DNA from 2 places in the Streptomyces sp. NBC_01775 genome. Region 1 is predicted to be linked to the other one. Evidence: riboswitches for the same ligand, from Rfam matches in the RefSeq annotation. Region 1 holds a riboswitch; the other holds the start of a gene.
What was found. Region 1 has a riboswitch for glycine ahead of gcvP (aminomethyl-transferring glycine dehydrogenase). Riboswitches for the same ligand answer to the same signal wherever they lie in the genome.
Positions count from the first base shown of each region.

Region 2: linked by a shared signal. The riboswitch ahead of gcvT (glycine cleavage system aminomethyltransferase GcvT) and the one ahead of gcvP (aminomethyl-transferring glycine dehydrogenase) in region 1 are both predicted to bind glycine.

Region 1 is NZ_CP109104.1:8,650,582-8,664,807, forward strand. It holds gene OHB04_RS38155 (MerR family transcriptional regulator) at 270-755, shown strand; gene OHB04_RS38160 (DNA polymerase IV) at 789-2,321, shown strand; gene OHB04_RS38165 (PRC-barrel domain-containing protein) at 2,237-2,614, opposite strand; glycine riboswitch at 2,773-2,868, shown strand; gene gcvP (aminomethyl-transferring glycine dehydrogenase) at 3,057-5,951, shown strand; gene OHB04_RS38175 (DUF5999 family protein) at 6,067-6,273, opposite strand; gene OHB04_RS38180 (hypothetical protein) at 6,554-7,225, opposite strand; gene OHB04_RS38185 (glutamate--cysteine ligase) at 7,728-9,224, shown strand; gene OHB04_RS38190 (substrate-binding and VWA domain-containing protein) at 9,229-11,076, opposite strand; gene OHB04_RS38195 (CPBP family intramembrane glutamic endopeptidase) at 11,396-12,163, shown strand; gene OHB04_RS38200 (PhzF family phenazine biosynthesis protein) at 12,199-13,032, opposite strand; gene OHB04_RS38205 (PadR family transcriptional regulator) at 13,235-13,870, shown strand; gene OHB04_RS38210 (DUF4232 domain-containing protein) at 14,002-14,226, opposite strand, start outside.
Region 2 is NZ_CP109104.1:2,889,987-2,904,212, forward strand. It holds gene OHB04_RS12845 (ABC transporter substrate-binding protein) at 1-1,673, opposite strand, end outside; gene OHB04_RS12850 (ABC transporter permease) at 1,742-2,740, opposite strand; gene OHB04_RS12855 (enhanced serine sensitivity protein SseB C-terminal domain-containing protein) at 3,022-3,801, opposite strand; gene OHB04_RS12860 (enhanced serine sensitivity protein SseB) at 3,961-4,758, opposite strand; gene OHB04_RS12865 (AAA family ATPase) at 4,793-5,581, opposite strand; glycine riboswitch at 5,737-5,835, shown strand; gene gcvT (glycine cleavage system aminomethyltransferase GcvT) at 5,999-7,183, shown strand; gene gcvH (glycine cleavage system protein GcvH) at 7,334-7,714, shown strand; gene glyA (serine hydroxymethyltransferase) at 7,791-9,065, shown strand; gene OHB04_RS12885 (L-serine ammonia-lyase) at 9,185-10,567, shown strand; gene OHB04_RS12890 (aminoglycoside phosphotransferase family protein) at 10,833-11,783, shown strand; gene OHB04_RS12895 (alpha-glucuronidase family glycosyl hydrolase) at 12,168-14,226, shown strand, end outside.

The DNA of each region.
Region 1 (14,226 bases):
TATCACTCGCCATGCCGAGTGTGGCGATCGTTGACGCACCCGGAGTGACTGCCTACCTTCATGTGGGCAGGTTCCGGGGGTAACCCGGGATGTGAAGGACGGAGGTCGGCGTGACAAGCACCGGCGGCGAAGGTACGGCGGCTGGCGACTCGTCCCCACCCGACGGCCCTCCCCCAGCCTCCGGCCGGGAGGTGCCCCCGGGGCGGCCGTCCACTCCACCGGCGGACCCCTCGTCGGACGACCCCCCGGCGGACGCCGCGCCGGAAGAGGTGGGATATCGCGGGCCCACAGCCTGCACGGCGGCGGGCATCACCTACCGGCAGCTCGACTACTGGGCTCGCACCGGCCTGGTCGAACCCAGCATCCGGCCCGCGTACGGCTCCGGCACCCAGCGGCTCTACAGCTTTCGGGACATCGTCGTCCTCAAGATCGTGAAGCGTCTTCTGGACACCGGGGTCTCTCTCCAGAACATCCGCGCCGCCGTCCGCCACCTGCGCTCGCGGGGCAGGACCGACCTGGCCCGTATGACGCTCATGAGCGACGGCGCCACCGTCTACGAGTGCTCCTCGCCCGACGAGGTCGTCGACCTGCTCCAGGGCGGGCAGGGCGTCTTCGGCATCGCGGTGGGTGTGGTCTGGAAGGACGTCGAGGGCGCGCTCTCGCAGCTGCACGGCGAGCGGGTCGACACGGGGGAGACCCTGGTCGGACACCATCCCGAGGACGAGCTGGCGCGCCGTCGCAACCGCGCGGGCTGAGATTGTCAGACCCGTACGGCAGCATCGGCAGACGTGAGGAGCCAGCCGACCATCCTGCATCTGGACATGGATGCCTTCTTCGCCGCGGTGGAGCAGGCATCCAAGCCCAGCCTGCGCGGGAAGCCCGTGGTCGTCGGAGGGCTGGGCCCGCGCGGGGTGGTCTCCACGGCGTCGTACGAGGCGCGACGCTTCGGTGTGCATTCCGCGATGCCCACGGCGCAGGCGAGGCGGTTGTGTCCCAACGCGGCGTATCTCGGCTCCCGCTTCGGGGTCTACCGGGCGGTCAGCGACGTGGTCATGGAGCTGCTGCACCGTCTGTCGCCTCTGGTGGAGCCGCTGAGCCTCGATGAGGCGTTCGTCGACCTGGAGGCCGGGGAGGCGCTCGACGGGACCTCAGGCGGCCCGCAGGGGGCTCGTGAGGTGGGGGAAAGGCTGCGGGCGGACATCCGTGCGGCCACCGGTCTCAGCGGCTCTGTCGGGCTCGCGGGGTCCAAGATGCTGGCCAAGATCGCCTCGGAGCAGGCGAAGCCCGACGGGCTGGTGCTGATAGAGCCCGGCACCGAGCGGGAGATGCTGGCGCCGCTGACCGTGCGCACCCTGCCCGGGGTGGGCCCCGCAACCGCCGAGACGCTGCGCAGAGCCGGGATCACCTCCGTCGGTGAGGTGGTGGAGGCCGGCGTGGATGAGTTGCTGCGGCTGCTGGGCAAGGCGCACGGCACCTCCGTGCACGCGATGGCGTACGGGACCGACGACAGGCCGGTGGTGGCCGAGCGGGACGCGAAGTCGGTCTCCGTCGAGGACACCTACGACGTGGACCTCACCGACCGTACGCGGGTGCGGTTGGAGGTCGAGCGGCTCGCCGGGCGCTGCGTGACGCGGCTGAGAGCGGCCGGGCGCTCGGGCCGGACGGTCGTGATCAAGGTGCGCAGCTATGACTTCTCCACGCTCACCAGATCCGAGACCCTGCGTGGCCCCACCGACGACCCCGGGGTCGTCAAGGAGTCGGCACAGCGGCTGCTGGAGGGAGTGGACACGACGGCGGGCGTGCGGCTGCTCGGCGTGGCCGTGAGCGGCCTGGCCGACTTCACACAGGAGGATCTGTTCGCCCAGGCCCAGGCCGCGCGCAGCGAGGCGGAGGCCGAGGCGGCGCAGGAGGCCGCGGAGGCTACGAAGGAAGCGGCGGGCGCGGGGGAGGAGAGCGCGCTGTCCGGCGCGCACGAGCCGGTGGTGCTCGCCGACCGGCAGTGGATTCCCGGGCGGGACGTACGGCATGCCGAGCACGGCAGGGGCTGGGTGCAGGGCAGCGGCGTCGGGAAGGTCACCGTCCGCTTCGAGGAGCCCGACTCGCCGCCGGGCAGGGTGCGGACGTTCTCCGTGGACGACCCGGACCTGGAGCCGGCCGAGCCGCGCATGCTGGACGCCCAGATCGCGGCGGTGCTGGCCTGGCGCGAGGGCGCGTCCGGCAGCGGGGGGCGGGCAGATCAGTCCCCGGCGCCGGCAACCCGTCCGAAGTCGTGGTCCGGAGGGACCGGGGCCTCGCCTCCCACGGGCACGTCCAGCCCGTAGTGGTGGTAGAGCTGAAGTTCCTGTTGCGGGGACAGATGGCGGCCCACCCCGAAGTCAGGAGCGTCTTTGATCAGGGCCCGTTCGAAGGGGACGCGCAGCCCTTCCCTGTCCAGGCTGCTCGGCTCCAGCGGCACGAAGGCGTCCCTGCTGAACAGGCCGGTGCGCAGGGCTGCCCACTCGGGTGCGCCTGTGGCGTCGTCGAGGTACACCTCGTCCACGGTGCCTATCTTGGTGCCCTCGCGGTCGTACGCTTTGCGGCCGATCAGGCTCCGCGGATCGATGTCGGTCTGCACGGTGTCTCCCTCCCACGGTGAGCAGTCGCCGGGGATGCGTGTACCCACAACGAATCAGTCGTGTACCCACAACGAAACGGCACTTTTCCGGGATTGGCCACTTGAGTGCACGTCGGGTCGCTGCTCGAGGGGCCGCTGATAAGCTCATAAACGGCTGTCGACCCCGTGCGGGAGAGTCCTCCGGTGAGTGCCGGGGGCGCCGAAGGAGCAACTCCTCCCCGGAATCTCTCAGGCTCACGTACCGCGCGGACGAGGTCACTCTGGAAAGCAGGGCGGGCCCGGACCAGCGCCGATGCCCCTCCTCACCGACGGTGAAAGCCGGGCCGTCCGGCATGTGGGCGGACCGGTGAAACTCTCAGGTTGAGATGACAGAGGGGGAGGCCGTCCGGGCACCCGTGACAGGTGCCCCTCGTAGGTCGCAGAGACCAGGAGGCCCCCGCAGATGACTTCCCACCGCATCCCGCTCTCCTCGCTGGAGCGTGGCGCCCCCTTCGAGAGCCGCCACATCGGCCCCGACAGTGCCGCGCAGGCCAAGATGCTCGCCCAGGTCGGCTACGGCTCGCTCGACGAGCTGACGGCCGCAGCCGTGCCCGACGTGATCAAGAGCACCGAGCAGCTGAGACTCCCCGAGGCGCGTGGTGAGGCCGAGGTGCTGGCGGAGCTGCGCTCCCTCGCGGCGCGCAACCAGGTGCTGCACTCGATGATCGGTCTGGGCTACTACGGCACCTTCACGCCGCCGGTGATCCTGCGCAACGTCATGGAGAACCCGGCCTGGTACACCGCCTACACCCCGTACCAGCCGGAGATCAGCCAGGGGCGGCTGGAGGCGCTGCTCAACTTCCAGACCGTCGTCGCCGACCTCACGGGGCTGCCCACCTCCGGCGCCTCCCTGCTGGACGAGTCGACGGCGGCGGCCGAGGCGATGTCGCTCTCCCGCCGGGTCGGCAAGGTCAAGGACGGCGTCTTCCTGGTCGACGCGGACTGTCTGCCGCAGACCGTCGCCGTGCTGCGCACCCGGGCCGAGCCGACCGGCGTCGAGATCATCGTCGCGGACCTCGGCGACGGCATCCCGCAGGAGGTGGTCGAGCGCGGCGTCTTCGGCGTGCTCCTCCAGTACCCCGGCGCCTCCGGTGCCGTGCGCGACCCGCGTGCCGTCGTCGAACGCGCGCACGAGCTGGGCGCCGTCGTCACGGTCGCCGCCGATCTGCTCGCGCTGACCCTGCTGACCTCGCCGGGTGAGCTGGGCGCCGACATCGCCGTCGGCTCCAGCCAGCGCTTCGGGGTACCCATGGGCTTCGGCGGGCCGCACGCCGGCTACATGGCGGTGCGCGAGAAGTTCGCCCGCAGTCTGCCCGGACGGCTCGTCGGCGTCTCCAAGGACGCGGACGGCGAGCAGGCGTACCGGCTCGCCCTCCAGACCCGCGAGCAGCACATCCGCCGGGAGAAGGCCACCAGCAACATCTGCACCGCGCAGGTGCTCCTCGCCGTGATGGCCGGGATGTACGCGGCCTACCACGGTCCCGACGGGCTGGCGGCGATCGCCCGCCGTACGCACCGCTACGCCGCCGTTCTCGCCGCCGGGCTGCGCGGCGGCGGGGTCGAACTCGCGCACGACGCCTTCTTCGACACCGTCACGGCACGCGTACCCGGCCGGGCCGCCGAGGTGACCGGGCGAGCCCGCGAGGACGGGGTCAATCTGCGGCAGGTGGACGAGGACCACGTCGGCATCGCCTGCGACGAGACGACGGGCCGCGCGCAACTGACGGCCGTCTGGAAGGCGTTCGGCCTCGCCGCCGGCGCCGTGGACATCGACGAACTGGACGCGGCCACCGAGGACACGCTCCCCGCCGGCCTGCTGCGCACCGACGAGTACCTCACCCACCCCGTCTTCCACGAACACCGCTCCGAGACGGCGATGCTGCGCTACCTGCGCCGCCTCGCCGACCGGGACTACGCGCTGGACCGGGGCATGATCCCGCTCGGCTCGTGCACCATGAAGCTGAATGCCACCACCGAGATGGAGCCGGTCACCTGGCCCGAGTTCGGCGGGTTGCACCCCTTCGCGCCGGCCGAGCAGGCCGAGGGCTATCTGACGCTGATCCACGAGCTGGAGGACCGGCTCGCCGAGGTCACCGGCTACGACAAGGTCTCCCTCCAGCCCAACGCCGGCTCCCAGGGCGAGCTGGCCGGGCTGCTGGCCGTACGCGCCTATCACCATGCCAACGGCGACGCGCAGCGCGACATCTGCCTCATCCCGTCCTCGGCGCACGGCACCAACGCGGCCAGCGCCGTGATGGCGGGCATGAAGGTCGTGGTCGTCAAGACCAGCGACAACGGTGACGTCGACGTGGACGATCTGCGGGAGAAGATCACGCAGCACGGCGAGCGACTGGCCGTTCTGATGGTCACCTACCCCTCGACGCACGGCGTGTTCGAGGAGCACATCACCGACGTCTGCGCCGCGGTGCACGACGCCGGCGGCCAGGTGTACGTCGACGGCGCCAACCTCAACGCGCTGCTCGGGCTGGCCAGGCCGGGGCGGTTCGGCGCCGATGTCTCCCACCTCAACCTGCACAAGACCTTCTGCATCCCGCACGGCGGCGGCGGGCCCGGCGTCGGCCCGATCGGGGTGCGCGAGCACCTGGCGCCGTACCTGCCCAACCACCCGCTCCAGCCCGCCGCGGGCCCGGAGACCGGTATCGGTCCCGTCTCCGGAGCGCCCTGGGGCTCGGCCGGGATCCTGCCGATCTCCTGGGCGTACGTCCGCCTGATGGGCGCCGAGGGTCTGCGCAGGGCGACACAGGTGGCGGTGCTCAGTGCCAACTACATCGCCAAGCGCCTGGAGCCGCACTACCCGGTGCTCTACACGGGGCCGAACGGGCTGGTGGCGCACGAGTGCATCATCGATGTCCGGCCGCTGACCAAACAGACCGGCGTGAGCATCGACGACGTCGCCAAGCGGCTGATCGACTACGGCTTCCACGCGCCGACGATGTCCTTCCCGGTCGCGGGCACGCTGATGACAGAGCCCACTGAGAGCGAGGACCTGGCGGAACTCGACCGCTTCTGCGAGGCGATGATCGCCATCCGTGCGGAGATCGAGCGGGTCGGCTCGGGGGAGTGGGGCGCGGAGGACAACCCGCTGCGCAACGCGCCGCACACCGCGGCCATGCTCGGACGCGAGTGGGAGCAGGGCTACCCGCGCGAGGAGGCGGTCTTCCCGGCGGGGGTGCGGGCGGCCGACAAGTACTGGCCGCCGGTGCGGCGGATCGACGGTGCCTACGGTGACCGCAACCTCGTCTGCTCGTGCCCGCCGGTGGCCGAGTACGACGACTGACCCACGGCCCGGGCCTGCGGGGAGGCGGGTGAGGGCCGGGCACATGTCAGGGCCGGTGCGGCGGGACGCCGGGCCGGCCCTGGATGTTCTGTGACGTTGGCTCGAAGCCCGCTCGTCAGGCGGCTGTGGTGATGTGGTGCGTACCGAGCGGCCGGTGCGGAGCGATGATCTGGCCGTCCGGCAGCAGCTCACCTGTGTCCTCGAAGAGCAGGACCCCGTTGCACAGCAGGCTCCATCCCTGCTCGGGGTGGTGGGCCACGGGCTGCGCGGCCTCCCTGTCTGCTGAGTCCGCTGTCGGGCACGGTGGCTGGTGCTTGCACATTGTCGGTGTCGTCTTCCGTCGTGTGGTGGCGTCTGTCCTGCGGCTTTGGATGCCCATAGCCGATCCCCCGTAATTCCGGTCCGTCCCCCAGTGTTCCGCCGCTGGCTCGAATCCGCAGGGATTTCGCGTCAGCACTTTCCCAACCGCACAGACGCGTCACCCGGGCGGGCGGTTGCGCCCAACGACACGGTCACTTTGGGGGGTTCACCCGGCCCATAGGACTAGTCCATCCGGAGGGTCGCACGGACACGCACGGCCGCGCCGCAGGACAGACGGCGTTTCACGCGGGCGTGCGCAGCAGGGACGCCGGAGCCGCGACCAGCCTGCGGGTCAGCACGGGGAGCAGCGCGTCCACGCGGTGAGGCTGGTGCGGGGCGATGCCGGGAGGCGCGGGCGCCAGCGGGATGAGCAGGTCGGCCGGGTCGGGCGAGCCGGCCGAGGGATCCGCCGAGATGTCGCGGTGCAGCCACAGCGTGAGCATGTACAGCTCGGGGACGGACAGCAGACGTGGCTGGTAGGGCGTGGGCAGGGCCTCGGCCTGGCGCAGCGCGCGCACGGTGGACATCACGTAGGGACCCTGTCGGAACTGGCCGAAGGCCCAGCCGTCCGGGGTGAGGACCGCCTCGGCCGTACCGGCGTGCGGCGCCGGGGACCGGGTGTCGCCCTGCTCGGCGCCGGTGTCGCGCACCAGGAAGCGCCAGCCCGTCAGACGGGTACGGGGCCCGCTTGTCCCCGGGTCGCCCTCGCGGAGCGCGGCGGCGCGCTGCTCGGTGGTACGTGGACCGACGTGCACCATCTCGTGCGCCGGAAGCGGAAGTTCGGGTCGCAGAGGACCCCGGGCGGCGCGCAGCGCTGCCGGGGCGCGGGTACCGCGGACCGCAGTGGGAGAGCTCAGAGCGGTCAGGACACTGCGCAGGGCGGGGGCTGGGGCCGGGGGTACGTGAAGCGGCATGGCGGGTCGCCTCTCTTCGGAGACATATGGTGCTCGGCGGGGGCGCGGACGACTGTGTCGGCGCAGGGGTGGCCGCGGGCGCGGCGGGGGCGTCGACAGGAGCAAGCCGGGGGCGCCAAGTCTCTGCCTCGTTCGCGGAGTTTATACGAGATGTGTTCGAGTGGGGTTTCCGCTAACGTACTCCGGTGTTTCCCGTAAGGGCATAATCGGCCGAATCGGCAGGCTTTTCACCTGCTGCGACGACAAGGAGGCCCCAATGACCTTGGATTCCACTCGAATCGCGGTCGGCCTGATGTCGTCGGTGTTTTTCACGAGACGCACGCGAAGGGCACCCGGCCCCGCCGTATGCCGAAGGAATGTGCCGTGCGTCACCTGCCAGCCTAGCGGCAGTTGACCTCCGAGTCAGCACTCGCAGGCGTTATCCGGCGCGATGAGGGGCATCATCGGTGCACGCTCGGACCGCACGCCCGGACCGAACCACGAACAGGGGAGGAACCCTCCGATGGGAGAGAAGGTCGTGGCCGGCAGGTTCGACCTGTCCGACCGCCAGCGCTACCGGCAGAAGCTGCGCGAGTGTCTGCGGGGACTGGCGCAGCTCCTGGAGGAGAAGAGGTTCGACCGTCCCAGGAATCTCATGGGGCTGGAGATCGAGCTGAATCTCGCCGACGCCGGCGGACAGCCGTTGATGGTGAATGCGGAGGTTCTCAAGCACATCGCCTGCCGAGATTTCCAGACAGAACTGGGACAGTTCAATCTGGAAGTGAATATTGTGCCGCACGCGCTCTCCGGGAGGGTATTCGACCAGCTCGCCGAAGAACTCCGCACCGGTCTCTCGTACGCGGACCGGCAAGCGCGCGAGGTGAACGCGCGCATCGTCATGATCGGAATTCTCCCGACCCTCACGAATCGCGATCTCACGCTGGCCAACCTCACGGAGGGCGACCGCTACACGCTGCTCAACGACCAGATCATGGCATCGCGCGGCGAGGAAGTCGCCCTCGACATCGCCGGCGTCGAGCATCTGACCTGTACCTCGGAGTCGATAGCCCCCGAGGCGGCCTGCACCTCCGTACAGCTCCATCTTCAGGTCACCCCCGGCCGGTTCGCCGACGTGTGGAACGCGGCGCAGGCGGTGAGCGGCGTGCAGATCGCGCTGGGTGCCAACTCCCCCTTCCTGTTCGGCCATGAGCTGTGGCGGGAGTCGAGGGTGCCGCTCTTCCTCCAGGCCACCGACACCCGCCCGCCCGAGCTGAGCGCCCAGGGCGTGCGCCCGCGCACGTGGTTCGGCGAGCGCTGGATCAGCTCGGCCTACGACCTGTTCGAGGAGAACCTGCGCTATTTCCCCTCGCTGCTGCCCATCTGCGACGAGGAGGACCCGCAGCAGGTGCTCGCGGCCGGGGGCACGCCCTCCCTGTCCGAGCTGACCTTGCACAACGGCACCGTCTACCGCTGGAACCGGCCCGTCTACGGAGTCATGGACGGTGCGCCGCACCTGCGGGTGGAGAACAGGGTGCTGCCCGCCGGGCCGACGGTCACCGACGTGCTGGCCAACACCGCCTTCTACTACGGGCTGGTGCGCGCGCTGGCCGACGAGCAGCGGCCGGTATGGACCCGGATGCCGTTCGGGGACGCGGCGCGCAACTTCGACGCGGCCTGCCGGCACGGCATCGATGCCGAGCTGTGGTGGCCGCGCTCGGGCCGGGGACCCGGCATGGTGCGCATGCCCGCCACTCGGCTGGTGCGCGAGGAACTGCTGCCGCTCGCCGCGGCCGGACTCGACGCCTGGGGCGTGGCGCCGGCCGACCGGGACCACTACCTCTCGGTGATCGAGGAGCGCTGCCGGCTGCGCGTCAACGGCGCCTCGTGGCAGGTGGGGGCCTACCGGCGCGCGCTGGAGGCGGGCCTGGACCGGGACAAGGCGCTGGCCGCCGTGACGCGCGCGTACTGCGAACGCGTCGCCGAGGGCGGAGCCGTGCACACCTGGGCCGAAGGGCCGTAGCGGATCAGCTTCGGCTGCCCGCCTCCATGACGGCTTTGAGGATCACCGCGTGGATCTGCGCCGGGTCGTTGACCTGGTGCGCCGAGCCGCCCGTGGCTTTCGCGATCTCCTTGGCGGACTTCTCGTCGGCGTCGGGACCCACGGCGATCGCGATCAGCGGCACCGGCGGCTTGCCATCGCCCATCTCCTCCAGCTCGGTGACCAACTCCTGGCGCGAAATGCTGCCGGGGTCCTCGTTGGCGCCGTCGGTGAGCAGCACGACGGCGTTGAACCTGCCCTGGGCGTAGCCCCGGCGAGCCTCGCGGGAGGCGGCGAGTGCTGTGTCGTACAGGCCCGTCGCGCCGCCGGGGATGGGCTTCATCTTGCCGAAGGCGCCGGTCAGCCTGTCGCGCTGCGTCACACCGTCGTCGTCGCGGTCACCCAGGCGGTCCGGGGGCACCAGCTCGCGGTAGTCCTTCTTGCCCTTGAGGCGCGTGGAGAACTCCCACAGCCCCACCTCGTCCTGCGGGGTGAACTGCGAAAGGCCCCGTATCAGCGAGGCTTTGCTGACATCCATCCGTGACTGTCCGTCACGGCCCGGCACCGGTGCCGCCATCGACGCCGAGGAGTCCACGACGAGCGTGAACCTGGCGCTCTGCACGGTGATCGTCCACATGCCCAGCGCCGCCCGGACGTTATCGGCCGAGGGAGGCTCGCCCGGGGTCGCGGTGTAGGGCTGGGGGGCGCGCGCCCCAGCCCTACGCGCGAGGCTCTCACCGGCCTGGCCGCCGGCCGGCCGGAAGCCGTGCGCGGCCAGGGCCCGCTTGCCCTTGCTGCCACCGAGGAGGGTCTGGAAGCGGAGCGCCGCCCGGCTCGTCGTGGTGCCCAGCTTCTTGCTGTTGACGAGGGTGTAGGGGTAGTCCAGGGCCGTCGACCCGTTCTTGGAGGTGTCGGGGTAGAAGAGCCGCAGCCCCGGGGTGTCGCCCCGGCTCCTGTTGTGGGCGAAGGCGGCCTGCTCCGAGAGGACGAGGGCCTGGTTGCGCTGCGGATTGCCCAGTTCGGCGCCCGAGTTGTCGCGCGGCAGTGTGGCCAGCACCTGGGAGTCGCCCGGCGCGGTTCGTTCGGCCAGCTGCTTGGCCGCGGCTGCCGCCTCGGTCCCCGAGTCCTTTCCGCCCTCCTTGACGGTGGCCTCACGGATCCGGGTCAGGGCGAGCAGGCCGGTCGCGCTGCGGGAGGGGTCGGCACTGCCGATGCGCAGATCGTTGTCCCCCGTGGTGGCGGAGGCGATCCGCGACCAGGAGTAGGCCTTGCCCGGCCAGCCCATCCGCCGCGCCGCCGAGGGCACGGCGGCCAGGGTGAGGGGCGAGCTGGCGACATTGCCGAGCGGATCCAGGGACGGGGCACGGCCCGAGGTGGCGGCGCGGTCCACCCATATCCGGGAGTCCGGCAGCCATACGTCGTAGTCGACGTTCGCTCCCTTGCCGCCGCGCTGGAGCGTGTCAGCCACTTCGGCGCCGGTGCGCTCGCTCACGTGTACGTTCAGACACCGCCCGTCCGACTTGGTCTCGCTCTCGCGCGCCTCGTCGGCGACCCGGCGCAGTGCCGGGGCGATCTCCGGTGACGCGGCGACCCGCACTTCGACGGAGGAGCCGTCGCAGTCTCCGCCGAACGGCAGCATGCCCGAGCGCGCGGCGACGAAGGTGCCCGCGCCCAGGACCAGGACGAGCGCAGTGGCGAGCGTGACCTTGCGCCGACGCGACCGCCCCCGGGACTCGGGGCGGCGGCGCGCGCCGGACCGCTTCGAGTGTTCGAGCGCGCGGGGGCCCCGCGCGCCGTGCGGACCGGGGTTGTCGGGCAAGCTGTGACGTGGCATGGCGTAGGCGCTCCTCCTGGAAGCCTTCCTGGCGGCACGGCAGAGGGGCGGCACACCTTGACTGCGCTCGTCCCCCCGGTCGATCGCGCACATAGTTCGCACCTGCGTTGTTCGTACCTGCTTTCGTGACCTTAGCGTGATGCGGGTACGGATGAGGCCGGATTGCTGAACCGGGTCAGCGGGCCCGTACGGGCGGTGCGGGACGGGGAGCCGGCCGGAGGCGTGGGACGGGGGAACGGGATGGGAACGGCATTCGGAACTGGAGGTTCGTGTGCGCGCACAGGCGCCTGACAACCCGCCCTCACCGCGGGCGGCACTCATCGAGGACGGGCCGGAGCGGCGGACGCTGCGTACGGAACTGCTGCTGGTCCTGGCCCTCTCGCTGGGGGCGAGCGGGGTCTCCTCGGTGATCCACTTCGTCGGGGCCCTGACCGAGCCCGGCGGCCTGGCCGACCAGGCGGCGCAGCTCAACTCTTCGCGGGCGCCGGGGCGCCCATGGCTGGATCTGGCCTGGCAGCTCTTCAGTATCGTGACGGCGCTGGTGCCCGTCGCACTCGTCGCGCACCTGCTGGGCCGCGAGGGGGCCGGAGGGCTGCGGGCGACGGGGTTCGACCGGCTCAGGCCCGGCTTCGACCTGGGCCGGGGCACCGCCGTCGCGGCCGGGATCGGCGGCTGCGGCATCGCGTTCTATCTCGTGGCCCAGGCAAGCGGGTTCAACCTCACCGTGGAGCCGGAATCGCTGCCCGGGGTGTGGTGGAAGTATCCGGTGCTGATCCTCTCCGCCGTGCAGAACTCCGTGCTGGAGGAGGTGATCGTGGTCGGCTACGTGCTGCGCAGACTGGACCAGTTGGGCTGGTCCGTACCGGCGGCCGTGTGCGCGAGCGCCGTACTGCGCGGGTCGTACCACCTCTATCAGGGCGTCGGCGGCTTCCTGGGAAACCTGGCGATGGGCCTCGTCTTCGGCCTGCTGTACCGGCGTTGGGGCCGGGTCGGGCCGCTGGTGGTCGCGCACGCGCTGATCGACATCGTCGCCTTCGTCGGCTACGCGCTGCTCGCGGGGAAGGTGGACTGGCTGCCCACGCCGTGACCCGGCAGGAGTGGCACCGGGTCACGGCGCGGTGGTCACAGCTCCGCCTCCAGGCGCGCGTCCAGGACGGTGAGGGCGTTTCCGCCCAGCAAGGTGCGCTCTCCGCGCAGCCGGGTGTGGACGAGACCCGTGCGCCGTGAGGCCTGGAGGCCGGTGAGGTCGTTCCGGCCCAGCCGTTCGGACCACAGCGGGGCGAGTGCGGTGTGCGCGCTGCCGGTGACCGGGTCCTCCGGCACACCCACGGCGGGCCCGAAGACCCGCGAGACGTAGTCGTGGCCCCTGTCGGCGGACCCGTCATGGTCCGCGGGGGCCGTGACGATCACGACTGGGCTGGGCAGCGCGGTGACTGCGGCGGAGTCCGGGACGAGTCCGCGCAGCGTCTTCTCGTCCGCGACCTCCAGGAGCAGCATGTCCAGGCTCCCGGTGTCCCAGGCGGCCACGAGGTGGGCGCCTAGCGCGGCCGGGGCGTGCTCGGGAACGGGTATCGGGCTGAGCCGTGCGGTGGGGAAGTCGAGGGTGAGGGTGCCGTCCGTGTCGCGGGTGGCCATGAGCACCCCGCTGAGCGTACGGAAGCGCACCGTTCCGCCCTCCGGCAGCAGTCCGTCGGCGGCCAGCAGATGCGCGGTGGCGAGCGTCGCGTGGCCGCACAAGGGGACCTCGGTCGTCGGTGTGAACCAGCGCAGCGCCCAGTCCGCGTCCCCGTCGTCGGGAAGCGGGCGCGCGAAGGCGGTCTCGGCCAGGTTCATCTCGGCGGCGAGGGCCTGTAGGCGGGAGTCGTCGGGGTACGGGCCGGCGTCGAGAAGTACGACGGCGGCGGGGTTGCCGGTGAAGGGGCGCTCGGCGAAGGCGTCGACTGTACGGATCCTCATGCGCTGGAGCGTATGAGGATCTGTCTGCCCTGGATACGGCCAATTCTCGGTGGGTGGCCCGGCACGTGCTCCGACGGGTGGCTCGGCTCGGGGATCAGGGCGTAGCTCAGCAGAGGAGAGCCAGGGGTTGTCATGCGATGCGTCCCGATATATCGTTGAGGCATCGCGACTGATCAAGGATGTGTAGCGAAAGGAGTCAGCGATGTTTCCCGACGGAGATGAGAAAGGCGCACGGGGATTCGGACCCGGCGAGCGGCGAGGCCCCGGCGGGCCGGGGCCGCACGGCGGCCCGGGCGGACACCACCGACGGCGTTCGGCCTTCGGCCCCTTCGGCCCGTTCTTCGGGGACGGGCCTCCCTTCGGAGGCCGGGGCCGGGGGCACGGCGGGCCGCGGGGAAGGGCGCGGCGCGGCGATGTCAGGGCGTCGATCCTGGCGCTGCTCAAGGACCGCCCGATGCACGGCTACGAAATGATCCAGGAGATCGCCGAACGCAGCGGGGGCGCGTGGAAGCCGAGCCCCGGCTCGGTCTACCCGACGCTTCAGCTGCTGGAGGACGAGGGCCTCATCAGCAGCGAGAGCGAGGGCGGCAAGAAGCACTTCTCGCTCACCGAGGCGGGCAGGACCGAGGCGGAGGCCGGAGCGGACGCGCCATGGGAGGACGCCGGACGCGGCGTCGACTGGGAGGCCATGCAGGAGGTGCGCACAGCGGCCGGAGGCTTGGCCTCTGCGTTCCAGCAGGCGTGGACCACCGGCACGCCCGAGCAGCGGGAGAAGGCCCTCGGAGTCGTCAACGACGCGCGCAAGAAGCTGTATCTGATCCTCGCCGAGGAGGATTGAACCCCGGGTGCCCGCGAGGGCGCCGCTCGGAGTGACGGCGGTGGCCGGGTCCGGTGACAGACCGGATCCGGCCACCGCTGCGTTCGACCACAGTACGGAGGGCTACGGGGTGCCGGGGCTTCCCGTAGGCCTCAGTGCGCGGGGCCTTCGCCGGTGCTCAGGGCTGTGGCCTGGATCCGGCCCTTGGCGCACACGGTGCCCAGGTCCCAGCCGGTGCCGAGCGAGTGGCGCTCGTCGGGCGGGATGATCCGCAGCGCGCCCGGCGTGGGACAGGACCCGTCGGCCGCGTCTCCGGAGGAGGACACGACGGTCCAGTGCAGCCGGCTCCAGGCGCGGTCGTCGGGCTTCAGCGTGAT
Region 2 (14,226 bases), 5.8 Mb from region 1:
CGGCTGGAGCGCCACTGGATCACCTTGAGGTAGGTCAGGGGGAGGTAGTAGCCACCCTTCATGACCTCCTTGTTGACCGCGGCGTACTTGTCCGCCGCCTTGTCCGGGTCCAGCTCGGCGATCGCGCCGTCCATGCCCTCGTCGACCTTCTTCTCGTCGATCAGGGCGTAGTTGTTGTTGCCGTTGTCACGGATCTTCTTGCTGTGCCACAGCTCGACGCCGTAGCCCTGTCCACTCGGGAAGTCCGGGCCCCAGCCGTACATGACCATGCCGTAGTTCTTCTGCTTGACCTTGTCCTGGTTACCGACGATCGAGGAGCCCTGGGCGCCGTCGAACTGGTCGATCTCCACGTCGATGCCGACCTTCTTCAGCGACGCCTGGATCGCCTCGGAGGACTTCACATCGGCCTTGTCGGTGTTGCGCACCGCCATGGTGGTCTTGAAGCCCTTCGGCTTGCCGCACTTCTTCAGCTCGGCCTTGGCCTTGGTGACATCGGGCTTGCCCTTGGCGATGCCGTACTGGTCGTCGCTCTTGTCGTGGCCGGGGACGACCGGCGGGAGCATGTTGATGGCGAGACCGCCACCGGCCATCGGGCCACCGCGCGCGGTCTGCACGGACTTGTGGTCCGTGCCGTAGATCGCGGCCTTGCGGCAGTGGATGTTGTCGAACGGCTTGATGCTCTGCGGGAACGCGACGTACGAGATGAACCCGGACTGCGAGTTGTCGACGTTGCCCTTGTGCTTCTTGAGCGCGGTCGTGCGGCCCTGTGAGTCCATGCCGCGCTGGTTGAGGTCGAGGTCCGCGTCCCCGTTGATGAGGCGCTTGTCGCGCTCGTCGGGGTTGGTGAGCAGCGTGACCTGGACCTTGTCGGGCAGCGCCTTGCGCAGGTCGTCGTTCTTCTTCGACCAGCTCGGGTTGCGCACCAGCGTCAGGTTCTTGTTCGGCGTGTACGACTGGAACTTGTACGGGCCCGAGGAGAACGGCTTCAGCGCGTACTTGGACTTCGCGTCCTTGTCCTTGCGCACCGGCGAGTTCGTCGGCATCGCGAGCATCTGCTCGAAGTCACCGTTGCGCTCGGCGAGGTGGAAGGTGATCTTGTTGCCCTTGGTCTCGATGCCCTTGAAGTCACCGCCCTCGTACGGGCCCTTGTACTTCCCGTCCGGGTCGAGGATGTCCTTCAGGTACGTCGGCCCGCCGGACAGCACCTTCTGGGCCCACTGGCGCTCGATGCCGTACTTGACGTCCTCCGCCGTGATCGGCTTGCCGTCCTCCCACTTCAGGCCGTCCTTGAGCTCGTACTCATAGGTCTTGCCGTCGTCGGAGATCTTGGCCTTGGCCTTGGCCAGGTCCGGCTTGAGGTTGATGCCCTTCTTGCCCGGCGCACCGTCGTAGCTCACCAGCTGGCGGCTGTAGTAGCGCGCGAAGTCGAAGGCGAAGGCGTAGTACATCCTGGTGGTGTCCCAGGAGTCGGCGTCCTGGACGCCGACGTACTTGATCGTGCCGCCCTTCTTGTCCGACGCCTTGGCGACCTTGTTGATGCCCGCGTTGAAGCCGGCGCCCGCGCTGTCGCTGTCGCTGTCACCGCCGCCGCAGGCCGAGGTGGCCAGCAGAGTGCCGATGGCGAGCGCGGAGACCGCGGCCAGTCGACGCCTCGATGTGCGTTTGGTTCTCACTGTCTCGCAACCTCCGTGTAGGTCACGGCCCGCACCATCGCGAGGCCGGGGGGATCTTGGCTGGGGGCTCAACGGGTCCCCTTGGGATCGAGCGCGTCGCGCACTCCGTCGCCGAAGAGGTTGAAGGCGAGCACCGTGAGGAAGATCGCGACACCGGGGATGATCATGTACATCGGGTCGGACTCATAGAACTGCACGGCGTCGGACAGCATCGAACCCCAGGAGGCGGTGGGCGGCTTGACGCCCACCCCGAGGAAGCTGAGCGCGGCCTCGGTGAGGATGTTGGTCGGGATCATCAACGTCGTGTAGACGGTGATCGGCGCGACCAGGTTCGGCATCAGTTCCTTGGTGAGGATGTAGCGCCGCCCGGCGCCCAGGCTTCGCGCGGCCTCGATGTACTCCCGCTCTCTGAGCGAGAGCACCTGGCCGCGCACGATCCGGCCGATGTACGGCCAGCCGAAGAAGCCGATCACCAGGATCATCACCAGCAGCCGTACGCCCGTGCCGGCGAGACCGAGCATGTCGTTCGGCATGACCGAGATCAGCGAGATGATGAAGAGGAGCTGCGGGAAGGCGAGCAGCATGTCCATCACGCGGCTGATGACCGCGTCGAGCCAGCCGCCGAAGTAGCCGGCCAGGGTGCCGAAGAGGGTGCCGATGACGACGGCGACGAACGCGGAGAGGAAGCCGACGAGGATGGAGACCCTCGCGCCGTAGACGATCCGGGCGAGGATGTCGCGGCCACTGACGGGCTCGACGCCGAGCAGGTGATCCCCGCTGATGCCGCCCAGGCTGCTCTTGGGGGTGCTGAACAGCGGGTCGATCAAGTTCTCGTGCCGCTCGTTGGGGCTCTGGCCCGTGAGCCCGGTGATGAGGGGCGCGAAGATCGCGACCAGGACCAGCAGCAGGACGATCGCGCCGCCGATGAGCGCCACCTTGTCACGCTTGAGCCGCTCCCAGGCGATGCGGCCGAGGGAACGGCCCTCGATCGCCTTCTCGGCACCGGTGGGGGCCGGCTCCGCGACCGCGGATTGCGCGGACGTCTCCTCGTGCAGTGGTGCCGTCATCGTGTTGGGAACCCCTTCTCGACCGGCAGTTGACCAGTCCACGCACACCGCTGTAGCGGCCGTTAAGCATGCAATTCGTAAACAAGGCCGAACAGCCTTATGGCTCGGGAGTCTTCATCGCGCTCACGATCAGTCGCCAGACCCACCGGGGAATGGATGCGCAACTGTGATGTGACTCGGCATGTTCCGTTATGCGGACGGAAGTTGACGTTGAGCGGTGCCTGACCAGGGGTTTTGTCCCGATCTGGGCCATCTGTAAAGCAGCTGGAACAGGCTGTCGCTCAGAAGGTGCGGGGGTACCCGTATCCGAAGCCCGGAGCGGCGCCCTGGGCCGCTCCGGCGTGGGCGTCACGGTCGAAGAAGGGCCGCGACTGGCGGCGCAGCCACATGGCCACCGGGTCGTAGTCGTCCGACATGGCGACCGTGGAGACCGGCAGCCCCGCGGGGACGGCCAGTACAGATTGCGCCATCATGCGTCGCGCGGCCTCGACGGAGACCGGGCCGTTGTCGTACAGCTCCAGGCCGATGGCCAGATACGGCACGCCCAGCGAGGGCTGCACCCAGGCCCGGCGCAGCGACCGGACAGCCGGGGTGTGGTGCGCGTTCTGGCTGAGCTGGGCGTAGAACTGCGGGATGTCGAGGGCGGGTTCACTGATGCGCAGCGGGCCGGCGGGCAGCTGGTCGAGGCCCACGGCGATGCGCCGCAGATCCGGCCAGGGGATGCCCAGGCCGCCGCCGGGAGCGTGCGGATTCAGCCAGATTCCCCAGCGGTCGGGAAAGAGGGCCGTGGCGATGTCCCGGCCGCTGACGACCTCGTGCGCGCGGTTCCAGCCGGAGGCCGCCAGCTCCTGGGCAGAGGTGACGCAGGGGGCGTAGCCGTAGCCGCCCACCTCCATGTTTCCGTACTGCGCGTCGGGGGACCCGGCCTGCCCGTTCCACAGCAGCATCCACAGCTGGCTTCCGGCGAGCGCCTGGAGCAGGGCCTCGTAGGTCTCGAAGGTGTCATAAACCCCCGGCGACACCTGCCGCAGGAGCTGCTCGACGCTTCCACCCGCGCTCACCTGGGCCGCCCTTCCCCTGCCGTCACCTGCCGTCACCGCTTCTCCACCTGGATCCGGTCCTCGGACCGGACACGTCGCAGGCCCCGCCCCGTCATCCAACCAGCTTACGAGCCGACCCGGGCATCGGCGTTCCTACTCAGCCTCGCAGCGTCCCCGTACTCAGTCGTGCCCCGGTCGCGCGTAGAAGGGCCGCACGCACTGCCGCATCCACTCCACCACGGGATCGCGGGCCGCATCCAGCAACACCATCTGGACGGGCCAGCGCACCTCGGCGGCGTGCAGGGCCCTGCCGAGCGCCTCGTGGGCCGCCTGCCGCGACTCCGGCTCCAGCATGTCGAGTTCGAGCCCGACGAAGAGCGCGGGCGGATCGCCCTCCGCGCTGGCGAGGGCGCGCCGCGCCGTCCGTACGAAGGGGAGTGCGCCGAACTCGGAGGAGGCGGCGGACAAGAAGGTCACCGGGTCGTCCTGCCAGTCCGGTTCGTACAGCCGCACCCGTGCGCCGCGGGCCACTCCGGCGACGGCCTGCTCGGCCGCGGTGTTCTTGCACAGCTCGGCGACGGCCTCCGGCGGCAGCGGCACCCCCACCGTGCCCTCCGGATTGACGGCGATGCCCACCTGCGGCGGCAGGCCCCGCGCGAATTCCCTGGCGGGGGCGATGGTGAACGACATGTGGCCGCCCGCGACGCTGAGGAACTGCTCCTCGGAGCTGAAGACGGGGACGTAGGCGGCGCCGTCCAACTCGATGGTGGGAAGGTCCAGGTCGCGGCTCTCCCGGCCGCCGCCCTCGGGCAGCGGCACCCATACACTGCTGCGCCCCAGGACCTCCAGCAGCCGGGCACCGGCTCCGGGGACCTGAACGGAGGCGGCCAGCGCCTCCTCCAACTCGTTACCGGGCCAGCCGCCTCCGTGTCCGGGGCCGAAGTGCTGCGGCTGCGGTGGCTGCGGCGGAACTGTCATGCGGCCAAGCCTATCCATGATCTCCGCCTGCCCGTCAGCCCTGCACAGGGCCGCTGACCCCGGTCGCGTCCGGGGTCTTGCCGCTGGTGTCCCCGTCCACGGCCCCTTCGCCGCTCCCGGGCGGCGGCACCGCGGGCGCGCGGGCCCCCGGAACGGGCGAGGGCACATCGGCGGACGACGCGGGGGTGAAGATCACCTCGCGCAGCGCCTGGGCCGAGCCCCGGTCCAGCAGCACCGAGGAGACACATCCGCCCGGCAGCCGTCCCGTCTGCGCCGCGGCCCGCAGTCTGCGCACCGCCCGCAGATGGCGCCGGAAGGCGTACCCCGAGACCCCACGGCCCCGCTCGGCCTGCCCGGACAGCGCGTCCCGGGCCGTCACGTCGAGCAGCAGCAGGTGGAGCGCGCGCCCCCGGCGCACCGCGTCCCTGGCCAGCCAGCGGCGTACCCAGCTCTGCGTACCGCAGTCGTGGACCACCACGGCAGCCCCCGAGGCCAGCGCCCGGCGCAGCCCCGCGTAGTGCGCGATCCGCACCAGCGGGCGGTAGACGCCGTACGGCAGCCAGCCGGGCAGCCGGCGCTCCCAGCGCTCCCGGGTGTCCTGGGAGTCGACGCGGATGACGTCGGCGCGCGCGGGCACGGCCGCGCGGATCAGCGTGGACTTGCCGCCGCCGGGCAGTCCCGAGACCACCACCACGTCCCCCGCCGGGTAGCGCAGCGTGTGTCTGGCGACGGTCCCCCGCAGGTCGTGGGGAACGTCGGCACGGGTGGCCGTGGCCGCGTCTGGTCCCCTCGCTGTCGTATCGGCACCGCGCAGGCTGCCCACGGATCACCCCTCCCGGACGCGACGGCTCCGCCGCCGCTCCAGAAGAGAGTGTCAAGAAAAGGTAATGCGATTCAAGGTGAATGCCTCCCGCTCAGGGGCAGTCATGGTCCGCTCACCCGTGCGATGATGTCCGGGCCAACTCCATACCGGCCGTTCGAGCCCGCGCGGGAGAGTCCCTGGCAGCAGCACGCCGGGGCGCCGAAGGAGCAAGATCCTCCCTTGAATCTCTCAGGCCCCGATACCGCGCGGGCGAGGCAGATCTGAAAAGCGGGCCCTCGTGCGACGCGACGCGTGGCACGGCGGCTCCACCCACGGTGCAAGCCCGGCTCCAGCCGTTCGGGAGCTGTCGGCGAACCTCTCAGGTTCCGATGACAGATGGGGAGGACATCCGTGTCACACCCAGCTTCGGGAGCCTGAATGACTGAGCCTGAGCCCTCGGCCGCCCCTGCGCCGACCGCGCACGATCCGGCCGTACGCAAGACCGCCCTGGACGCCACGCACCGTGCGCTGGGGGCGACCATGACCGACTTCGCGGGCTGGGACATGCCGCTGCGCTACGGCAGCGAGCGCGAGGAGCACTTGGCGGTCCGCTCCAGGGCGGGGCTCTTCGACCTCTCGCACATGGGCGAGATCACCCTCACCGGCCCCCAGGCGGGCGAGCTGCTGGACTACGCGCTGGTGGGCAATCTCTCCAAGCTGGCCGTCGGCCGGGCCCGCTACACCATGATCTGCGACGAGAACGGCGGCATCCTCGACGACCTGATCGTCTACCGGCTGGCCGACCAGGAGTACATGGTGGTCGCCAACGCGGCCAACGCGCAGGTGGTACTGGACGCGCTCCACGAGCGGCTGGACGCCCCGGAGACCGGGCTGCGCAGCGGCGCCGAGGTGCGCGACGACCGCGACGGCTACGCGCTGCTGGCCGTCCAGGGCCCCGAGGCCGCGGGCATCCTGCGCAAGCTGACCGGCTTCGACGTGGACGGGCTGCGGTACTACGCGGGCGAGCGCGACATCGTCGCGGGCCGGGCCGCGCTGATCGCCCGTACGGGATACACCGGCGAGGACGGCTTCGAGCTGTTCGTGGCGCCCCAGGACGCGGAGGCCGTCTGGAGCGCGCTGACGGAGGCGGGCGCCGACGCGGGCCTGGTGCCGTGCGGGCTCAGCTGCCGGGACACGCTGCGCCTGGAGGCGGGCATGCCGCTGTACGGGCACGAGCTGTCGACCGCGCTGACGCCCTTCGACGCGGGCCTGGGCAGGACCGTCAAGTTCGAGAAGACCACGAACGAGGGCCGCTTCGTCGGCCGGGAGGCCCTGGCGGCGGCGGCCGAGCGGGCCGAGTCGGCACCGCCGCGCAAGCTGGTCGGGCTGGTCGCCACCGGGCGCCGGGTGCCGCGCGCGGGATACCCCGTGGTCGCGGGCGAGGGCACGGTCATCGGCGAGGTCACCTCCGGCGCCCCCTCTCCCACCCTGGGCAAGCCGATCGCGATGGCGTATGTGGACGCCGCGCACGCGGCGCCCGGCACCGAGGGCGTCGCGGTGGACATCCGCGGCTCTCATGAGCCGTACGAGGTCGTCGCGCTTCCCTTCTACAAGCGCGGCTGATCCCCTCCGCAAGCGTCGGCCGACCCCTCGGCCGCCGCCCGTCCGGTGTCCCCATCCGGTGTCCGGCGCTGCCGGGGCGGGGAGAGTGTTTCCCGTCCCACCTGCCAAGACCGTTTCCGTCGCACGCATCTCATCCGGGAGAATCAGACCATGAGCAACCCCCAGCAGCTCCGCTACAGCAAGGAGCACGAGTGGCTGTCGGACGCCGAGAGCGGTGTCGCGACGGTCGGCATCACCGCGCACGCCGCGACGGCGCTCGGCGATGTCGTCTTCGTCCAGCTCCCCGAGGTGGGGGACACCGTCACCGCGGGTGAGAGCTGTGGCGAGCTGGAGTCGACCAAGTCCGTCAGCGACCTCTACTCCCCCGCCTCCGGCGAGATCACCGAGATCAACCAGGACGTCGTGGACGACCCGGCGCTCGTCAACTCCGCCCCGTTCGAGGGCGGCTGGCTGTTCAAGGTGACGCTGTCCGAGGAGCCGAAGGATCTGCTCTCGGCCGACGAGTACACCGCGTTCGCCTCCGGCAGCTGAGGCCCGCCCGCCCGCGCCCCCTGCCCCGCTTTCCGTGCCGCCCAGCCCGCCTCCTCTCCCAGGGATGGTTCTTTACATGTCGCTTCTCAACAGCTCTCTCCACGAGGTCGACGCCGAGGTCGCCGCCGCCGTCGACGCCGAGCTCCACCGCCAGCAGTCCACCCTCGAAATGATCGCGTCGGAGAACTTCGCCCCCATCGCCGCCATGGAGGCGCAGGGCTCGGTCCTCACCAACAAGTACGCCGAGGGCTACCCCGGCCGCCGCTACTACGGCGGCTGTGAGTACGTCGACGTGGTCGAGGACCTGGCCAGGGACCGGGTGAAGGCGCTGTTCGGCGCCGAGGCCGCCAACGTGCAGCCGCACTCGGGCGCCCAGGCCAACGCCGCCGCGATGTTCGCCCTGCTCAAGCCCGGCGACACGATCATGGGCCTGGACCTGGCGCACGGCGGTCACCTCACCCACGGCATGAAGATCAACTTCTCCGGCAAGCTCTACAACGTCGTGGCCTACAAGGTCGACGACGAGACCAGCCAGGTCGACATGGCCGAGGTCGAGAAGCTCGCCAGGGAGCACCGTCCTCAGATGATCATCGCGGGCTGGTCCGCCTACCCGCGCCAGCTCGACTTCGCCGCCTTCCGCCGCATCGCCGACGAGGTCGGCGCCCTGCTGATGGTCGACATGGCGCACTTCGCCGGTCTGGTGGCCGCGGGCCTCCACCCCTCCCCCGTGCCCCACGCGGACGTCGTCACGACCACGACACACAAGACACTGGGCGGCCCGCGCGGCGGCGTGATCCTCTCGAAGAAGGAGTACGCGAAGAAGATCAACTCCGCCGTCTTCCCCGGCCAGCAGGGCGGCCCGCTGGAGCACGTCATCGCGGCGAAGGCCGTCTCCTTCAAGATCGCCGCCGGCGACGACTTCAAGGACCGCCAGCGCCGCACGCTCTCCGGCGCCCGCATCCTGGCCGAGCGCCTGCTGCGCCAGGACTCCGTCGACGCCGGCGTCTCGGTCCTGTCGGGCGGCACCGACGTCCACCTGGTCCTGGTCGACCTGCGCAACAGCGAGCTGGACGGCCAGCAGGCCGAGGACCGGCTGCACGACATCGGCATCACGGTCAACCGCAACGCCGTGCCGAACGACCCCCGTCCCCCGATGGTGACCTCGGGCCTGCGCGTGGGCACGCCCGCGCTGGCCACCCGGGGCTTCCAGGACGAGGACTTCACCGAGGTCGCCGACATCATCGCCGAGGCGCTGCTGCCGGACTTCGACGAGGCGAAGTCGAAGGCCCTCGCCACCCGCGTCTCCGCTCTCGCGGAGAAGCATCCGCTGTACCCGACCCTGGGCAAGTAGGGCTCCCCCGCGTTTCTCCCCCGGCCGGAGCCGGGGGAGAAGCGAGGGCCAAAGACACCGGCCACCACCACCCCACCCAGCAACACCCCGACGTCCCGCAGGGGCAGGGAGCCGCCATCATGGCCATCTCGGTCTTCGACCTGTTCTCCATCGGCATCGGCCCGTCCAGCTCGCACACCGTCGGCCCCATGCGGGCCGCGCTCATGTTCGCGCGACGCCTCAAGAACGAGGGCGTCCTCGCGCACACCGCCTCCGTGCGCGCCGAGCTGTTCGGCTCGCTCGGCGCGACCGGGCACGGCCACGGCACCCCCAAGGCGGTGCTGCTGGGCCTGGAGGGCGAGTCGCCGCGCACGGTCGACGTCGAACGCGCGGACGAGCGGGTCGAGCGGATCCGCACCGAGGGCCGGCTGCGGCTGCTGGCGGCCGAGATAGGCGATACGCACACCGTCCCCTTCGACGAGCGCACCCAGCTCGTCCTCCACCGCCGCCGCTCCCTGCCGTACCACGCCAACGGCATGACGCTCTTCGCCTACGACGAGGCGGGCACCCCGCTGGTGGAGAAGACGTACTACTCGGTGGGCGGCGGCTTCGTCGTGGACGAGGACGCCGTCGGCGAGGACCGCATCAAGCTGGACGACACCGTGCTGCGCCACCCCTTCCGCACCGGTGACGAGCTGCTGCGCCTGACCCGGGAGACCGGGCTGTCGGTCTCCCGGCTGATGCTGGAGAACGAGAAGGCGTGGCGCACCGAGGAGGAGATCCGCGCGGGCCTGCTGGAGATCTGGCAGGTCATGCGGGACTGCGTCGCACGCGGCCTGAGCCAGGAGGGCATCTTGCCCGGCGGCCTCAAGGTCCGCCGCCGCGCGGCCACCTCGGCCCGCCAGATGCGCGCCGAGGGCCGGGCCGAGGCGCAGGCGATGGAGTGGACGACGCTGTACGCCATGGCCGTGAACGAGGAGAACGCGGCGGGCGGCCGGGTCGTCACGGCCCCCACCAACGGTGCGGCCGGCATCATCCCCGCCGTCCTGCACTACGCCCACCACTACGTGCCCGGCACGGACGACGAGGCGATCATCCGCTTCCTCCTCGCGGCCGGCGCGATCGGCATGCTCTTCAAGGAGAACGCCTCGATCTCCGGCGCCGAGGTCGGCTGCCAGGGCGAGGTCGGCTCCGCCTGCTCCATGGCCGCCGGCGGCCTCGCGGAGATCCTGGGCGGCAGCCCCGAACAGGTCGAGAACGCCGCCGAGATCGGCATCGAACACAACCTCGGCCTCACCTGCGACCCGGTCGGCGGCCTCGTCCAGATCCCCTGCATCGAGCGCAACGGCATGGCGGCCGTCAAGGCCGTCACCGCGGCCCGCATGTCCCTGCGCGGCGACGGCCGCCACCACGTCTCCCTCGACAAGGCCATCAAGACCATGCGCGAGACGGGTGCGGACATGAAGGTCAAGTACAAGGAGACGGCGCGGGGCGGGCTCGCGGTGAACGTCATCGAGTGCTGAGCGCACCTGTCCTGACCAGGTGATTCGCGTCTTTCAGCGCTGTCACGGGCTTGCCCTTCCGTACGGGGCGAATGTCCCTCGGAAGTCCCTGTGACAGAGCTGAAGGTCCCTCCTTCGCAGGACAACGCCGGCGAGGCCGTCTGCGCGAACGCGTGCGACGGCGAGCCGGCGGAGGTGCCCGGGGTCCGGGCCGACGTGGACGCCGGCGGGTGGCCACCGCGCTCAACCATCGGTGGCCACGTGCCATCGATGGTTGAGTGAGATCATGGGCAACTTCGAGATCGACACCAGCTTGGTGCGCTCCCTGGTGAGAGAGCAGCATCCGGACCTCGCGGGGTTGGACCTGCGTGCGGTGGACGGCGGCTGGGACAACCAACTGTGGCGTCTTGGCGAGGAGTTGGCCGTGCGCATGCCGCGCACGGAGCGCGCGCCGTCCCTCCTGCGCAAAGAGCACCGGTGGCTGCCCGCCCTGGCGCCGCGCCTTCCGCTGCCGGTCCCGACCCCCACGCGGATCGGTGAACCGTCCGCGCGCTTCCCGCGGCCATGGACCATCGCGGCCTGGGTTCCTGGCGAACCGGCGGACCGCGCCCCGATCAGCCACGACCGCGCGGCTGACACCTTGGCGGGCTTCCTCAAAGCGCTTCATACGCAGGCGCCCGCCGAGGCACCGACCAGTCCGGATCGCGGGGTTCCCCTTGGCACGCTCGCGGACGCCGTCGAAAAGACACTCGCGGAAGCCGCCGCTGAAGGCGTTGCCGATGATCTCCGGAATGTCCGGGACATCTGGGACGAGGCCCTTGCGGCCCCCGATTGGCAGGGCCCGCCGGTATGGCTGCACGGCGATCTTCACCCGGCGAATGTCGTCGTCTCGAACGGGACGCTCTCGGGCGTGATCGACTTCGGTGACCTGTGCGCAGGCGATCCGGCGGTCGATCTCGCGGCTGCGTGGGTGCTCCTTCCCGCGGGCGCGGCATCACGGTTCTTCGATGCGTACGCGAACGCGGAGGGGGACGGGGACGGAGACGGGGACGGGGACGGGGACGGGGACGGGGACGGGGACGGGGCGATGATCCGGCGCGCACGAGGACTGGCTGCCCTGAAGTGCCTCTTCCTCATCCGCATGGGCCAGGCCGGGGAGCGGGGTCTTCCCGGTGGCAAGCCGACATGGGGACCCGCAGGCCGGGCAGCGCTTGACCGCGTCCTGGCATCAACTTAGGAGACGGCCGGGTTCCGCGTGCTCGCGGCGGCACCGCGGTGGTGCCCCCTGTGCGCGCCGCCGGTGTCGATTTCCTCGCGGTGAGCGCTTACCGGATTCACCTCGGCCACATGGCTCAGATTTGTTGGATTTTGATCGTTAGCATACGCGTCTGACGTTCACGCATATAGAGCCACCTACGCCATTCCACGCCACTCCATGCAGAAGTCGCGCGCTGGCGTGGCGCTAGCAATTCACTCATAAACCGGGAAGGTTGTACGCCCTCAGACCGCCATGTTCTTTCGTGGTCTTTTGTGTTGACACTTGTCGTACTGCGTGTGACGGTTGCGAGGCTTGGTCCTGGCCTGGATGTGCACTCTTCGTTCATCAACGGAAGTGAGGGTCATGAGCTCAGGAATACCGCGCCGCAGCGTTCTGTCCGCGGCAGCTCTGGGAAGCGCAGCCGGTTCGCTCAGTCTCTCCGTACCGGCGTCGGCCCAGCCGGTCCCCGCCGCCGGATCCTCGGCGGCCACGCTGCCCACCGAGGACGGGTACGACCTGTGGCTGCAGTACAGGCGGGTGGAGGATCCCGGTCAACTCGAGCGATACCGGGCTGCCTTGGCGTCCCTGGTCTGGCAAGGAGGCGGCCCGCTCCAACAGTCGGCGGTGGACGAGTTGACCCGCGGGCTCACCGGGCTGCTCGGTACGAGGGTGACGCCACGCGCCGACGCTCCCTCACGCGCGGCGCTTGTGGTGGGCACCCCGAAGAGTTCCGTCCTGGTCCGAGAGCTCGTCCCCGCGAGCGACCTGTCCGAGCTGGGCGACGAGGGCTATGTTGTCCGCCGGGTCACCCGGCGCGGCAGGCACTTCACCGTGGTGGCGGCCCATGCCGACCGCGGTGTGCTCTACGGCGCGTTCCACCTGCTGCGCCTCGTACAGACCCGACGGCCGCTGGAGCGTGTCGATCTCACGGAGCGCCCGGCCGCCCCGCTGCGCGTGGCCGACCACTGGGACAACCCGGACGGTTCGATCGAGCGCGGCTATGCCGGCCGGTCCTTCTTCGACTGGGAGAAGCTGCCGCGACTCGACAAGCGGTATACGGACTACGCGCGGGTCATGGCCTCGCTCGGCGTCAACGGCGCTGTGATCAACAATGTCAACACGACCGCGGACTACCTCGCCGAGCCGTTCTTGACCAAGCTGGCCGCGCTGGCCGGCGTACTGCGCCGCTACGGCGTGGCGCTGTACGTCACGGCGAACTTCGCCGCCCCCATCGACCTGGGCGGGCTGGACACCGCAGACCCCTTCGACCCGGGGGTGCGCGACTGGTGGACGAAGAAGGCCAAGGAGATCCACGGCAGGATCGAGGACTTCGGCGGCTTCCTGGTCAAGGCCAACTCAGAGGGCCGACCCGGGCCGTTGGACTACGGACGCACCCACGCCGACGGGGCCAACCTGCTGGCGGGCGCGCTGAGACCGTACGGCGGGATCGTGATGTGGCGGTCGTTCGTGCACGACACCGACGAGAAGTGGGACCGGCAGGCCTACCTCGACTTCACGCCGCTGGACGGGAAGTTCGCGGACAACGCCGTTGTGCAGATCAAGAACGGGCCGATCGACTTCCAGGTCCGCGAGCCGGCCCATCCTCTCTTCGGCTCACTGCCGCGCACCAACTCGATGATCGAACTTCAGGTGACGCAGGAGTACACCGGGCACGCCACCCATCTGTGCTATCTGGTTCCGCAGTGGAAGGAAGTCCTGGACTTCGACACGCTCAAGGCCGGGGAGGGCAGCACCGTGGCCCGTGTCGTGACCGGCCGGGTGCACTCCTACTCGCACTTCGGATTCGCCGGCGTGATGAACTTCGGCGACGCCATGAACTGGACCGGCTCACACCTGGCCGCCGCCAACACCCACGGCTACGGACGGCTGGCGTGGAATCCCGAGCTGTCGGCACAGGACCTGGCCGCCGAGTGGACCCGGATGACCTTCGGCAACGACCCGCACGTCGTCGAGACGGTCTCCGCCCTGCTCCTGGGCTCCTGGCGCACCTACGAGGACTACACCTCACCACTGGGCACGGGGTACCTCACCCACCCGCCGGACGGCTCGGTGACCGGGCACTTCGACCCCAGCCCGACGACGACCACCCAGTTCCACAAGTCCGACCGCGAGGGCATCGGCTACGACCGCACCGCCGCCACCGGCAACGGCTACACCAAGCTGTACGCGCCGGCGACACGGGACGCCTACGAGTCGCTGGAGAACTGCCCCGAGGAACTGCTCCTCTTCCTTCACCATGTCCCGTACACCCACCGGCTGGACAACGGCAAGACGGTGATCCAGCACATCTACGACACGCACTTCTCCGGCGCGGCGCGGGTGGCGGACATGCGCACGGAGTGGGAAGGGCTGCGCCGCCGCGTCGACCACCGGCGGTTCACCGACGTGCACCGCCGGTTCG